One region of the Arthrobacter sp. 01N442 genome, then DNA from elsewhere that is predicted to be linked to it. Evidence: riboswitches for the same ligand, from Rfam matches in the RefSeq annotation. Region 1 holds a riboswitch; the other holds the start of a gene.
What was found. A riboswitch is a leader RNA that binds a small molecule or an ion and turns the genes downstream of it on or off. The one in region 1 is predicted to bind thiamine pyrophosphate.

Region 1 (7,046 bases):
AGTCCACTCTCCTTGAGCGGCTGCGGCGCGCGGCGGGCACTGACCGATTCGGTCCAGATGCCGGCCTTGCGCTCGGCCTCCAGCTCGGCCCGGGCTGCTGCCTTGGCGTCGCGGCGCTCCTGCTGTTCCTCGCGCTTCTGTCCGCGGGTGGGGCGGTCGCCGATGTCGGCGAAGCGCACGTCGGTACCGCGCGGGGAGGCCAGCAGTTCGGCACCGGCCATCATGGTGGGCTCCCAGTCGAAGACGACGCCGTCGTCTTCGCCGATGACGACGGTGTCGCCGGGCTTGGCGCCCTGCTTGAACAGTTCCGTTTCGACACCCAGCTTCGCGAGGCGGTCGGCGAGGTAGCCGATCGCTTCCTCATTGGTGAAGTCGGTCTGCTTGACCCAGCGCACGGGCTTCTCGCCCAGCACGCGGAACAGCGGCTCGAGGTTCTTCTCCTCGCGGCGGATCGTGAAGCCGCTCTCGTTGACGGCGCGCGGGCGCAGCACCGGCGCCTGGACCTTCGGCGGCGTCGCGGCCACAGCATCGCGGGCTGCCTTGACGATCTCGGCCATGGCGAAGCCCAGCTGGCGGAGCCCCTCGTGGCTGGTGGCGGAGATTTCGAAGACCTTGTAGCCGCGCTTTTCGAGTTCCGGACGGACGAATTCGGCCATGTCCTTGCCGTCCGGCAGGTCTACCTTGTTCAGCGCGATCAGGCGGGGGCGGTGGTTCAGCGGCACCACTTCGCCGTCCGAACCTGCGTAGCTCATGTCCACGGCGTACTTCTCGAGCTCGGCCTCGATCACGGCGAGGTCCGAGAGCGGGTCGCGGTCCGATTCCAGCGTGCCGCAATCCAGCACGTGGACGAGGGCCGCGCAGCGTTCGACGTGGCGCAGGAAGTGGTGGCCCAGGCCCTTGCCCTCGCTGGCGCCTTCGATCAGGCCGGGTACGTCGGCGATGGTGAAGCGCACGTCGCCTGCCTGGACGACGCCGAGGTTGGGGATCAGAGTGGTGAAGGGGTAGTCGGCAATTTTGGGCCGCGCGGCGGACATGGCGGCGATGAGGCTGGACTTGCCGGCGGAGGGGAAGCCGACCAGGGCGATGTCGGCGATGGACTTCAGTTCCAGGACGATGTCGCTGGAGTCGCCTTCGATGCCGAGCAGCGCGAAGCCCGGGGCGCGGCGCTTCTGCGAGGACAGTGCGGCGTTGCCGAGGCCGCCCAGGCCGCCGGCCGCGGCAATGAACTCGGTGCCTTCGCCCACCATGTCGGCCAGGACGGTGCCGTCCTTGCTCTTGACAACCGTGCCCTCAGGCACGGGAAGAACCAAGGTCTCGCCGTTCTTGCCGCCGCGCCAGTCGCCCATGCCGGGGCCGCCGTTGGTGGCGTGCCGGTGCGGGGCGTGGTGGTAGTCGAGCAGGGTGGTGGTCTGGGGGTCCACGCGCAGGATGACGTCGCCGCCGTTGCCGCCGTTGCCGCCGTCGGGACCGCCGAGCGGCTTGAACTTCTCGCGGTGGACGGAGACACAGCCGTGGCCGCCGGTACCGCCGGATACGTGCAGTACTACCCGGTCTACAAAGCTCGCCACGTGGATCTCCTCAGTGCTGTTCCTCGGGTCCGCGAGGGGCCCAAGATGATTGTAATGCGGTTAAAACACCGGTGGAGCGGACCTACTGGCCCGCCCCACCGATTTAGAACTTGTTGTTACTCTGCAGCTGCAGCAGCCACGATGTTCACAACGCGACGACCACGGCGGGTGCCGAACTCGACAGCACCGGGGGTCAGGGCGAACAGGGTGTCGTCGCCGCCACGGCCAACGCCGGCGCCCGGGTGGAAGTGGGTGCCACGCTGGCGGACGATGATCTCGCCTGCGGAAACTACCTGGCCGCCGAAGCGCTTGACGCCGAGGTACTGGGCGTTGGAGTCACGACCGTTGCGAGTGGAGCTCGCGCCTTTTTTATGTGCCATTTGAAATGCCTGCCTTTAAAATTCTGGGGAATCTGCTGAAAACCTGAACAGTAACGCTAGTTACTTGATACCGGTGATCTTGACCTTGGTCAGTTCCTGACGGTGACCCTGGCGCTTCTTGTAACCGGTCTTGTTCTTGAACTTCTGGATGACGATCTTGGGACCACGGAGGTCTTCCAGGATCTCAGCCGTGACCGTTACCTTGGCCAGGTCCTTGGCTGCAGACGTGACCTTGTCACCGTCCACCAGGAGCAGTGCGGGCAGCTCAAAGGTGCTGCCGGCTCCACCGGGGACGCGGTTCAGGGTAACGAAGTCTCCAACGGAAACCTTCTCTTGGCGGCCGCCTGCGCGGACAATCGCGTACACCACTGGGGAACTCACTTCTCTCGACGTTTATTACTAGATTTGCGTGCGGAACCTGGGGCCAAAATGTTTGGACCGGCTCACGCTGTGCCTCAACGCCGGTGGATTCCCCGGGGGAACCCATGAGCTATCCCGTGGAATGTCCTGCCCGTAATACGGGTGAACAGTTCCTCAAGGTCATAACCCAAGTGTTGGCGTAAGCACCGAAGATCTAGACTACGCTAATTTTGCCTTCGGTCGCAAACGAGGCTGGTCCCGGCGGGTAGTGCGTGACAGGCGCCACACCATGTCCGCGGGGGACAAAGTTGTGGTGTTGCAGCGACTTCCGGAACCGCGCCCCATTATGTTACCGGCTGCCCTGCTCCGCGCGGCTCAGGCGTGCAGCCTCGGCGCGTCGAAGAACTCGACTTCGTACCGGGCGGACTGCCGGAAGGCCACCGCCATGGCGTTGCGCTCCGCCTCGGAGCCGTTGCGGGCTGCCGCGTCCGCGTACCTGATCGCCTGCCGGGTCGACTCGGCGAAGGCCTCGTCGGCGTAGGTCCGCAGCCAGTCAGCATATGCGTGCCCGGCCGGTGCACCGGCGGTGAGGAAGTCGCGGTGGAGCGTGGCGCCCACCTCGGCGTAGAGCCAGAAGCACGGCAGCGCAGCCGCGACGAGCACGCCGTAGCTGCCCGCGAGCGAGGCTGCGTGCAGATGATCCACGTAGGCCTTGGTGACCGGGCCCAGCTGCCTCTCGACGGTGCGGCCGGCCAGCCAGCTCCGGTGGAGTTCGGATTCGACTTCGAGGCACTGCTGCGCCGAACGGGACCAGAAGAGCTGTTCGGCTTCCGACGGCGCCAGCGCCGCCGCACGGGAGAGCACCCTGGAGTAGCCGTTGAGGTAGAGGGCGTCCTGTGCGAGGTAGTAGGCAAACTCGTGTTCCGGCAAGGTGCCGTCCGCGAGGCCCCGAATGAAGCCCAAGGCGTAGATCGCCTCCAGCTCGTCCGCCGCGTGCCCTTCCAGCAGCGCCGCGAAGTGGCCCTCGGCGGGGAGCTGCGCACCGGCCGGCGAAGCGGCGGGCTGCAGGTGGTGGAAATGGTGCACCGGTCCGTTGCCGGTTCCGACCTCCAGGCGCCCTGCTTCCCGCAGCGCGCCGAGCAGCCAGGGTTTCACGTCCCGCAGCGATGTCTCCCAATCCCCCGTCCTGGCCTGGACCGTGGCCAGCGCCGAGGACAGCGAACAGCCGGTGCCGTGGCTGTTGCGGGTGGCGATTCGCGGGCCTGCCACGACCACCACCTCTTGGCCCAGCACTCCCCCGGTGTTGACGAGCGCGTCCGGGCAGCCGCCGGCGTCCTGGCTTCCGCCGTCGTAGGACCCGCCGACGTGGGTTCCGGTGTCCGGCAGGTGTCCGCCTTTGACCAGCACCGTTGTGCCGGTCAGCGCCGCGAGCCGTTTGCCCTGCTCCAGCGCCCCGTCCCAGTCCTGGGCGGCCGGTTCGCCGAGCAGCATGGCCAGTTCGGCCAGGTTCGGGGTGATCAGGTCCGCGAGCGGGAGCAGCTCCCGCAGCGCGGTCTCGGCGGATTCCTGCAGCAGCCGGTCACCGCTTGTCGCGACCATCACCGGGTCCAGGACCAAGACGCCGGGGCGCACCTTTTCAAGCCAGGTCCGGACGGCGTCGATCACAGAGTCGTCGCCAAGCATGCCGATCTTGACGGCATCGATGGTGATGTCATCGCTGATGGCCTCCAACTGGGCCGTCAGGAAAGACGCCGGCGGCACATGCACGGACCTTACGCCCTTGGTGTTCTGGGCCGTCAGCGCCGTGATGGCCGCCATTCCGTAGCCGCCGTTCGCGGCGATGCTTTTCAGATCGGCCTGGATGCCGGCCCCGCCGGAGGGGTCGGAGCCGGCGATGGCGAGTACCCGCGGGATCCTTGGCGTCCCCGGGGTTCCGGCGTCGGGCGCCGGGAAGACGGACTGCAGGAGGGCCGGGGCCCGGTCAGGTCCCGGTTGGGTTGATGAGAGCGCGGTCGTGGAAGACAAGAGACATCCCTTCGCCGGTGCTAACCGGACAGGTTCAACGGGTCTGGATCTCAGCCGGCTCGATGCGCGGCACCCCGTGTCAGTCCCCTAGCCTAGCGTTCCCCGCCGCCAGGCTTCCTACATGTCAGCCCAGTGGCCGGCCCGTTAACCAACTCGCGGGTACCGTCCGGGATCGACGTAACGCTACATCGATTCCGGACGGCACCCGCGAGCCGTGATGCCTGCTGGCCCTAGAGCTCCGACGCCGGGACGCCGACGCCGAGGATGATCGGCTTGTTGGCGGCCGGCTTGGTGGCCACCATGGCCTGCTCCGGGGCCTTCGCCTCGTGGACCGAGACGGCCGCAGCCGACGGAGCGGTTTCCCGCTGCTGTACGGACGTCTCGTTGGCGGCGCCCTGGGCTCGGCTGGCGCTCCGGTTCCGGCGCACCCGCCGGGCTCCGGTGCCGCTAGCTGCCTCAGCCGGGGCCTGCGCCTGGGGTGCGGCCGCCTTGCGGGTCTCCTGCCGGACCGGGGCCTGCGCCTGGGGTGCGGCCGCCTTGCGGGCTTCCTGCCGGACCGGGGCCTGCGCCTCGGGTGCCTTGCGGGTCTCCTCCCGGACCGGCGCCTGCGCCTCGGCGGTGCGTGCGCTCGGCGGCGTGATCCGAGCCGTCCGTGCGCGGCCGCGGCCACGGGTGGCACGGGAGGCGGCTGGCGCCGCCTGCTCCGCCGCGGGAGCCTCCGGTGCGGACCGTTCCGAGGACCGTTCCGCCGGACGTTCCGCAGTCTGGACCGCGTCGGCCGGCTTGCCGGCTTCGGCGTCGCCCAAGTGGGCGAACGCTTCGGTCAGCACATCCAGGGTCAGCGCAGGCTGCGGGGTTTCCTCGGCGTGCTCGACGAAGGGCAAGGCGACCTGTTCGCCGCCGAAGGTCAGCACTGCCGCGGGACGTCCCGCTGCTTCCTCCGTCGAAGCGAGCTCCACGGCGGCGTCGAGCGCTGCCTGGCGGGTCTCGGCGTCGGGAGCGGCTGTTGCCTCGCCGTCGTGCAGGTGGGCTGCGTGTGCTGCGGCGGCGATGTTGGCCAGCGCGGCACGCGTCGCCTCCGCCTTCGCGTGGCGCTCTGCCTCGGTGGGCTCGGCGTGCACGGCTGCGGGGGCGGACGGCGTGGTTTCGCCGGCTCCCTGACCGCCCTTGCCGCGGCGGCGCTTGCGCTCAGTGCGTGCGGCGGGCTGGTGTTCGGTGCGCGGGACGTGGTGTTCCGCGGCGACGGTGTTGGCGCGGCGGTGCTCCACGGGCTCGTCGTGGGTGACGACGCCGCGGCCTGCGCAGGCCTCGCACTGTTCGCCGAAGACTTCCAGCAGCCCGGTGCCCATCCGCTTCCGGGTCATCTGCACGAGGCCCAGCGAGGTCACCTCGGCGACCTGGTGCTTGGTCCGGTCCCGGCCCAGGCACTCCACCATGCGGCGCAGCACGAGGTCGCGGTTCGATTCCAGCACCATGTCGATGAAGTCGATGACGATGATGCCGCCGATGTCGCGCAGCCGCAGCTGCCGGACGACTTCCTCGGCCGCTTCGAGGTTGTTCTTGGTGACGGTTTCCTCGAGGTTGCCGCCGCTGCCCGTGAACTTGCCGGTGTTGACGTCCACCACGGTCATGGCTTCAGTGCGGTCGATCACGAGGGAGCCGCCGGAGGGCAGGAAGACCTTGCGGTCCAGCGCCTTGTGGATCTGCTCGTCGATGCGCCAGGCGGCAAAGATGTCCGTGTCCTTGGTCCACTTTTCAAGCCGGCCCACCAGGTCCGGTGCCACGTAGGTGACGTAGGCCTCGATGGTGTCCCAGGCTTCCTCGCCCGAGACGATCAGCTTGGAGAAGTCCTCGTTGAAGACATCGCGGACCACCTTGATGGTCAGGTCCGGTTCGCCGTAGAGGAGCTCCGGGGCGAGGATCTTGGTGGATGTGGACTGGCTTTCGATGCCTTCCCACTGGGCACGCAGACGGTTGATGTCATGCGTCAGTTCCTCTTCCGAGGCGCCCTCAGCCGCGGTGCGGACGATCACGCCGGCGTCCTCCGGCAGGCGGTCCTTGAGGATCCGCTTGAGCCGGTTGCGTTCGACGTCGGGCAGCTTGCGGGAGATGCCGGTCATCGAGCCGCCGGGCACGTACACGAGGTAGCGTCCCGGGAGCGAGATCTGGCTGGTCAGGCGGGCGCCCTTGTGGCCCACCGGGTCCTTGGTGACCTGGACGAGTACGGAGTCGCCGGACTTCAGCGCGTTCTCGATCCGGCGTTGCTTGCCCTCGAGGTTGACGGCGTCCCAGTTGACTTCGCCGGCGTACAGGACGGCGTTGCGGCCGCGTCCGATGTCGACGAAGGCCGCTTCCATGGACGGGAGTACGTTCTGGACCTTGCCCAGGTAGACGTTCCCGATCAGGGAGTCCTGCTGGGTCTTGGAGACGAAGTGCTCGGCCAGCACGCCGTCTTCCAGGACGCCGATCTGGATTCTGTCGTCGCGCTGCCGGACGATCATCTGGCGGTCCACCGATTCGCGGCGGGCCAGGAACTCGGCCTCGGTGATGACGGTGCGGCGGCGGCCGGTGTCGCGGGATTCGCGGCGGCGCTGCTTCTTGGCTTCCAGGCGGGTGGAGCCCTTGAGGGAGGTGACGCGGTTGCTGGCCGGGGCCTCGCTGATCGCACGCGGCGCGCGGACGCGGGTGACCGTGTTGGGCGGATCGTCGTCCC
Region 2 (7,046 bases), on a different contig from region 1:
AGACCTCGGAATTCCCGCTGGTGGCGGCCGATCCGGCGGAAGCCGACGTTGCCCCGGATCCGACCGACACCGTGCAGGCCGGTGCCCGCCGGATGCCGGCCGTCGACGCCGCCGCCGAAGAGCAGCCCGGTTCCCGCAACATCACCCCCGCCCCGGAAGGAGGGACCGAGTGAACATCGCAAGCTTTGCCCCGCTCGCCGTCGTCCTCCCCATCCTCGGGGCCGCCCTGACCTTCCTGCTGATCCGGCAACCACGGGCGCAACGGACCGTCAGCATAGCCCTCCTCTCGCTGACCCTGCTGCTTGAATGCCTGCTGCTTGCCTCCGTCTGGCAGGGCGGCACGGCGGCGGTCAACATCGGCGGCTGGCTGCCTCCCTGGGGCATCGTGATGGTGGTGGACCAGTTCTCCTCGCTCATGCTGGTGGTGTCCTCCACCGTCAGCCTCGCCGTGCTGGTCTACGCCACCGGGCAGGGCATGGCCGACGGCGACAGCGACGCCCCCGTGTCGATCTTCCACCCCACCTATTTGATCCTGGTGGCGGGAGTGTCCAACGCCTTCCTCTCCGGGGATCTCTTCAATCTCTATGTGGGCTTCGAGATCCTGCTGACTGCCAGCTACGTCCTGATGACCCTCGGCGGGACGGGCCCGCGGATCCGGGCCGGCGTGACCTACGTGGTGGTCTCGGTGGTCTCCTCGGTCCTCTTCCTGATCGCGATCGCCATGATCTACGGCGCCACCGGGACCATCAACATGGCGGACCTGGCGGTCAAGCTGGTCGACCTGGACCAGGGCACCCGGAACCTCCTGCATGTGCTGCTGCTCGTGGCATTCGGCATCAAGGCCGCCGTCTTCCCGCTGAGTTTCTGGCTCCCGGACTCCTATCCCACCGCACCCGCCCCGGTCACGGCCGTGTTCGCCGGGCTGCTTACCAAGGTGGGTGTGTACGCGATGGTCCGCACCGAGACCCTGCTCTTTCCCGGGGACACGTTCAACACCCCGCTGATGGTTGCGGCCCTCCTGACCATGGTGGTGGGGATTTTGGGCGCCCTGGCGCAAAGCGACATCAAGCGACTTCTCTCCTTCACCCTGGTCAGCCACATCGGCTACATGGTGTTCGGCCTGGCGATGTCCTCCGTGGCGGGCCTGGGAGCCGCTGTGTTCTACGTGGCGCACCACATCACCATCCAGACCAGCCTGTTCCTGGTGACCGGCCTGATTGAGCGCCGGGCCGGGAGTTCCTCGGTGGACCGGATCGCCGGGCTGGCGAAGCTTTCGCCGCTGCTGGCCGTGCTGTTCTTCGTGCCCGCCATGAACCTGGCCGGAATCCCCCCGTTATCCGGCTTCCTGGGCAAACTCGGCCTGCTGCAGGCCGGCGTCTCCCTGGGGACCCCGCTGGCCTACGCGCTCGTGGCCGGCGGCGTGCTGACCAGCCTGCTGACCCTGCTGGCCATCGCCCGGGTCTGGAACCGTGCCTTCTGGCGCAAGCCCGAGGATGCCGAACATCCCGACCCCGTCCTGCTCGCCGCTCCCGCCGACGCGGCCACCGGCGACCGCGCGGGCCAGCGTAATGTGACGCTGCTGCCGCGGACCATGGTGGGTTCCACCCTGGGCCTGGTGCTGTTCGGGGTGGCGCTGACGGTGTTCGCCGGGCCGCTCTTCCGGGTTGCCGGGCAGTCCGCCGAGGAGATGTTGAACCGTTCCGCCTACATCCACGCCGTGCTCGGGGACGAGGCGCCGGTTCCGCCGATCGCCCAACCGCTGCGGCAGGAGGGCGGGAAATGACGCGCAAGAGGATCTCGCTGCGCCAGGAATTGCCCCTGCTGGTCTGGCTCGTCATCGTCTGGGGTGCACTCTGGCAGGACTTCAGCGCCGGCAACCTGCTCTTTGGCGCCTTGATCGCGGTGGTGGTGGCCCGGCTGTTCTACCTGCCGCCGGTGGAGCTGGGCGGCCGCTTCAATGTGCTGCGCGCCGTACCGTTCGCCGTGGTTTTCCTGGGCAAGGTGGTGGCTGCCAGCTTCCAGGTCCTGTATCTGGCCGTGGTGCGCGGGCCCAAGGTGATCAGCGCCGTCGTCGCCGTCCCGCTCCGCAGCCACTCCGACCTGCTGGTGACCGCTACGGGACACGTCATCTCGCTGATCCCGGGGTCCGTAGTGGTGGAGGTGGACAGGTCCACGTCCACGCTCTACATCCACGGCATCAACGTCCGCGACGCCGAGGACGCGGACAAGCTCCGCAAGGAGGTCCGCGACACCGAGGCCGGGCTGATCAGGATCATGGGCACCAAGGCCGAGCTGTCCGCACTCGAGCAGGAGGTTGGCGCATGATGCCGCTGGTGTTGACGATTACCGCTGTGGTGCTCTCGCTCGCCGCGGGCGGCGCGATCATCCGCATCGCGCGCGGGCCCTCGCTGCTGGACCGGGTGCTGGCCGCCGATGTGCTGCTGGCCATCCTGGGCGCGGCACTGTGCATCGACATGGCCGTAAACCGGCACCTGAACAACCTGATGCTGCTGGTGTCCATCTCGATCATCGGCTTTGTCGGGTCGGTGACGGTGGCCCGTTTCGTGGCAGACCGGAGGAAGCCAAATGAGTCCTGAGGCGATGTCCGCCGACGCCGTGATCGACGCCGTCTCCGCAGTGTTCATGGTGGTGGGGGCGCTGATGTCCCTCGGCGCCGCGATCGGCCTGCTGCGGTTCCCGGACCTCATGAGCCGGATGCACGCCGCCACCAAGCCGCAGGTGCTGGGATTGTTCCTGCTGCTCTGCGCGGTGGGGCTGCAGTTGCGCACCTGGTGGGTATGGCCCGTACTCCTGGTGGCCTGGATCTTCCAGCTGCTCACGGTGCCGGTCTCGGCGCACATGGTGGGCCGCGCCGGCTACCGCACCAAGCACCTGCACCCGGAACTGCTCAGCGCCGACGAGCTGGAAGCCGTCGTCCAGCAGGCGGCGGGCAAAAAAGGCTTCACCGACGACGAGTGAGGTTCCCGGCCGCGGGCAGTCCGCCCGCATGGCGGTCCGACCAGGCCGGGAACCTCAGGTACTGCTCTTAGACGATGCGCCTAGACGATGTCTTGGGTCTTGGCGAAGCGGGTGATCGCCCGCTGTGTGCCGCGGTTGGCGAGGACCTGGATGATGGCGCTGACCGAGGCCGAAATCAGCGCGAAGGTCAGGGCCTGGCGCAGCGTGGTGGGGACGTCGTCGTCGTGGCCCTTGGGCGGCTTGTTGCCGGTGGTCTTTTCCCAGACGGTGTCGACCACCTTGGTGCCGACGAAACCGGCGAGGAGGCTGACTCCAGTGCCAAGCAGTTTGATGAAGATGTTCATACTTCGTACTCCTTGCGGGAGGAAACAGGGCTTCCCCTAGCCTAGCGTCCCGAGCGGCCGAGGATTTCGGAAAGTGCCTCGACAACCAGCTCGTGGTCGGCTTTCTGCGGCAGCCCGGACACCGTGACAGTAGCTACCACTCCGGTTCCCCGCACATAGATGGGGAACGAGCCGCCGTGCGCGGCGAACTCCCGCTGGTCGAACCAGGCGTTGTCCTCCATCCTTCCTCCGGCGGCGCGGGCCCGGAGGCCCACCAGCAGGGACGGGACTTCGTACCGCACGGCGGTGCGCTGTTTGGCTTTGATCCAGCGCTCATTGTCCGGCGTGGCGCCCTCCAGCGCGGCGTGGAACAGGACCTGCTCGCCCTTGGTGATGTCGACGGCGATCGGATGGGAACGCTGCCGGCCGAGCTGCACCAGCAGCAGCCCCAGGTCCAGGGCGTCGTCCTTGCTGAACGCCTGGAACTGCAGCTCGTCGATCTCCGCCAGGATGCGGCCGATCAGCGCCGCCAGGGATCCTGGCGGTTGCGGCTCCGCGGAATCCGGGTCGAAGTCGGGGGAAGTCACTGGTGAGTCGGTCAAGGGCTTCAGCTTCCGTCAGTGTCCGGTAATCGCTTCCTGGGCCGACTCTACCAAGCGGGCCGTTGCGGGGCACCGCCGAAGAGGGCCGCCGGGTGTAAACTGGGCCAGCCCACAAGGGCGAATTACATACGACAGGGGAGCGCCGCCGTCGGGCCATCACTGGAGCAGTCCAGGGAACCGTAGGTGGGCGCTGAGAGTGCGGACAGCCGCAGACCCTCGAACCTGATCCGGTTAGTACCGGCGCAAGGGAGTCGAGTTCTCAGGGTGCCCGGCACCCGTGGCGAAAGCCGCGGCGCCGCCGGAGCGCCCTCCCCTCCTGTACCTCAGGAGGACGACATGACTGACATTTCTGCGAAGCAGACGCTTACCGCCGGCAAGTACAGCTGGCGCGTAGTCGACATTGTGGTGGCCGCGTTGATCGCTGTTGCCGGCGGCGTGATTTTTTGGGCCTGGGACCAGGGCGCCAACCTCGTGACGGGCCCGCTCACCGCGGCCTACCCGCCGCTCACCGGGCTCTACGCCGGCGGCTGGATGATCCCGGCGGTGCTGGGCATGCTCGTGGTCCGCAAGCCCGGGGCAGCCCTGTTTTGCGAGGCGGTGGCGGCCACCAGCGAGCTGATCATGGGTTCGCAGTACGGCACCACCGTGCTCATCTCCGGCATTCTGCAGGGCCTCGGCGCGGAACTCGTCTTCGCCGCGTTCCTGTACAAGAAGTTCAACCTGCCCGTGTCCCTGCTGGCCGGCGCCGGCGCGGGCCTGTTCTGCGGCCTGAACGACTCCTTCCTGCCCTGGGGCTGGAACATCGCGTACGAAGCCGGGGACAAGCTCGCCTACATTATCTTCTGCGCCATCTCCGGAGCAGTGATCGCCGGCGGACTGTCCTGGCTCGCCACCCGCGGCCTGGCCAAGACCGGGGTGCTGGCCTCCTTCGCGTCCCGCAAGGCGGCATCGGAACCTGTGTTCTCCTAAGGAACGCATCCGCATGACATCCAACGACTCCGTGCGCCCGGCCGCGGTCAGTGCCCGCGGCTGGGGCTGGCGGCACGCCGGACGGTCCCGTCCCGCCGTGAGCGGCCTGGACCTGGACATCAGCCCGGGCGAGCGTGTGCTCCTGCTGGGCCCGTCCGGCGCGGGCAAGTCCACGCTGTTGCACGCCCTGGCGGGGGTGCTGGGCGACAACAGCGCCGCAGGAACTGCGGCAGCCACCTCGGCCGCCGTTCCAGCGGAGGCCGAGGACGACGACGAAACTGGCACCCTGCTCATCGACGGCGCCCCGCCGCGGGCCCGGCGCGGCCGGGCCGGGCTCATGCAGCAGGACCCGGAGACCCAGGTGGTGCTCTCGCGGCTCGGTGACGACGTGGCGTTCGGAGCCGAAAACCTCTCCGTCCCGCCGGCGGACATCTGGCGCAGGGTGGCGGAGGCGCTCGACGACGTCGGGCTCGGCGGCCTACCGCTGCAGCACCCGACGTCGGCGCTCTCCGGCGGCCAGAAGCAGCGGCTGGCGCTCGCCGGGATCCTTGCGATGCGGCCCGGACTGCTGCTGCTGGACGAGCCCACAGCCAACCTCGACCCGGCCGGGGTCCTGGAGGTCCGCGACGCCGTAGGAAGGTCCCTGGACAAGACGGGGGCCACCCTGGTGGTGGTGGAGCACCGGGTTGCCGTGTGGAAGGACTTGGTGGACCGGATCGTCGTGCTGCAGCCCGGCTCCGGGACGGACTCCGCCGTGCTGCTGGACGGGCCTCCGGACCAGGTCCTGGAACAGGCACGGGACATGCTCATCGCCGCCGGAGTCTGGGTGCCGGGCCACGTGCCGGCCACCCGCCCCCGCAACGCCGGAGCGGACGCGGAAGGGGATGACGCTGCCGGTGAACTGCTGCTGGCTGCCGAGGGGCTGGCCGTATCCCGGGAACGCCCGCGCCGCGCCGGATTGCTGCGGGGCTTCCACACGGTTCCGCCCGCGCCGGTGCAGTCCGGCATCGCCGCCCAGGTCCGGGCGGGCCGGGCGCTGACCATCACCGGCCCCAACGGGTCCGGAAAGTCGACCTTCGCCCTGACCCTGGCGGGCCTGCTGGCACCGGTGGCCGGGGCGGTCTCCGCTACGACCGGGCTGAGCGAGGGCGCGGGCATCGATCCCTATAAGTGGAAGGCCCAGCAGTTGATCGCCAGGATCGGCACGGTGTTCCAGGAACCCGAGCACCAGTTCGTCACCGGCAGGGTGCTGGACGAACTGATGTTCGGTCCCCGGCAGCTGGGCCGCGGCGAAGAACGGGTGGACGAGCTGCTGGAACGCCTGCGGCTCCGCGACCTCGTGGACGCCAACCCCTATACGCTCTCCGGGGGCGAAAAGCGGCGGCTCTCGGTGGCTACCGTGCTGGCTGCGCACCCGCGGGTGCTGATCCTGGACGAGCCCACCTTTGGCCAGGACGCCAACACCTGGGCGGAACTGGCCTCTTTCCTCTCCGAGCTCCTCGACGCCGGGACCGCGGTGGTCTCGGTGACCCACGATGCGGAATTCAGCCAGGTCCTGGGCGGCGCCGAGCTGAAACTCGGCGCACCCCAGCCGGACGGGGTGGCGGCCACATGAGGGACGCGCTGACCCTGCGCGGAAACCACGCTTTGCTGACCCGCGCCAACCCTTTGGCCAAGTTCTCCGGCGTCGTGCTCATCACGATCGCGCTGGCGCTCTCCATCGACTGGGTGTCCGCGTCCGTGGCGCTCGCCTCCGAACTGCTGCTCTTCCCGCTTGCCGGCCTGACCTTGGCCCTGCTCTGGCAGCGCGGCTGGCCGCTGATCCTCGCGGCGGCCGTGGGCGGCTGGAGCACCGCGATCCTGGCCCCGGACCATGGACGGATCCGGCTCGACGTCGGCATCTGGTCCATCAGCGAAGGATCGCTGCAGCTCGGACTGGGCTTCCTGCTGCGCGGCCTCGCGATCGCGCTGCCGGCGGTGCTGCTGATGAGTTGCACGGATCCTACGGACCTGGCCGATGCCCTGGCACAGCAGGCGAAGCTGCCGCACCGCTTCGTGCTGGGCACCCTGGCCGCGATGCGGCTGGTGGGGCTCATGGCCGAGGAATGGCAGACCATCGGCATGGCCCGGCGCGCCCGCGGTGTCGGCTCGCACGGTAATCCCTGGCAGCGGA

Region 2: another riboswitch for thiamine pyrophosphate. It lies ahead of AC1DNC_RS07640 (ECF transporter S component); the one in region 1 lies ahead of AC1DNC_RS12490 (bifunctional hydroxymethylpyrimidine kinase/phosphomethylpyrimidine kinase).

The regions. Positions count from the first base shown of each region.
Region 1 is NZ_JBFTRD010000005.1:259,354-266,399, reverse strand. It holds gene obgE (GTPase ObgE) at 1-1,568, opposite strand, end outside; gene rpmA (50S ribosomal protein L27) at 1,685-1,948, opposite strand; gene rplU (50S ribosomal protein L21) at 2,009-2,317, opposite strand; gene AC1DNC_RS12490 (bifunctional hydroxymethylpyrimidine kinase/phosphomethylpyrimidine kinase) at 2,684-4,273, opposite strand; TPP riboswitch at 4,323-4,420, opposite strand; gene AC1DNC_RS12485 (Rne/Rng family ribonuclease) at 4,564-7,046, opposite strand, start outside.
Region 2 is NZ_JBFTRD010000004.1:66,402-73,447, forward strand. It holds gene AC1DNC_RS07605 (Na(+)/H(+) antiporter subunit C) at 1-173, shown strand, start outside; gene AC1DNC_RS07610 (Na+/H+ antiporter subunit D) at 170-1,783, shown strand; gene AC1DNC_RS07615 (Na+/H+ antiporter subunit E) at 1,780-2,325, shown strand; gene AC1DNC_RS07620 (MrpF/PhaF family protein) at 2,322-2,597, shown strand; gene mnhG (monovalent cation/H(+) antiporter subunit G) at 2,587-2,979, shown strand; gene AC1DNC_RS07630 (DUF4235 domain-containing protein) at 3,060-3,323, opposite strand; gene AC1DNC_RS07635 (heme-degrading domain-containing protein) at 3,365-3,904, opposite strand; TPP riboswitch at 4,028-4,171, shown strand; gene AC1DNC_RS07640 (ECF transporter S component) at 4,241-4,873, shown strand; gene AC1DNC_RS07645 (ABC transporter ATP-binding protein) at 4,887-6,488, shown strand; gene AC1DNC_RS07650 (energy-coupling factor transporter transmembrane component T family protein) at 6,485-7,046, shown strand, end outside.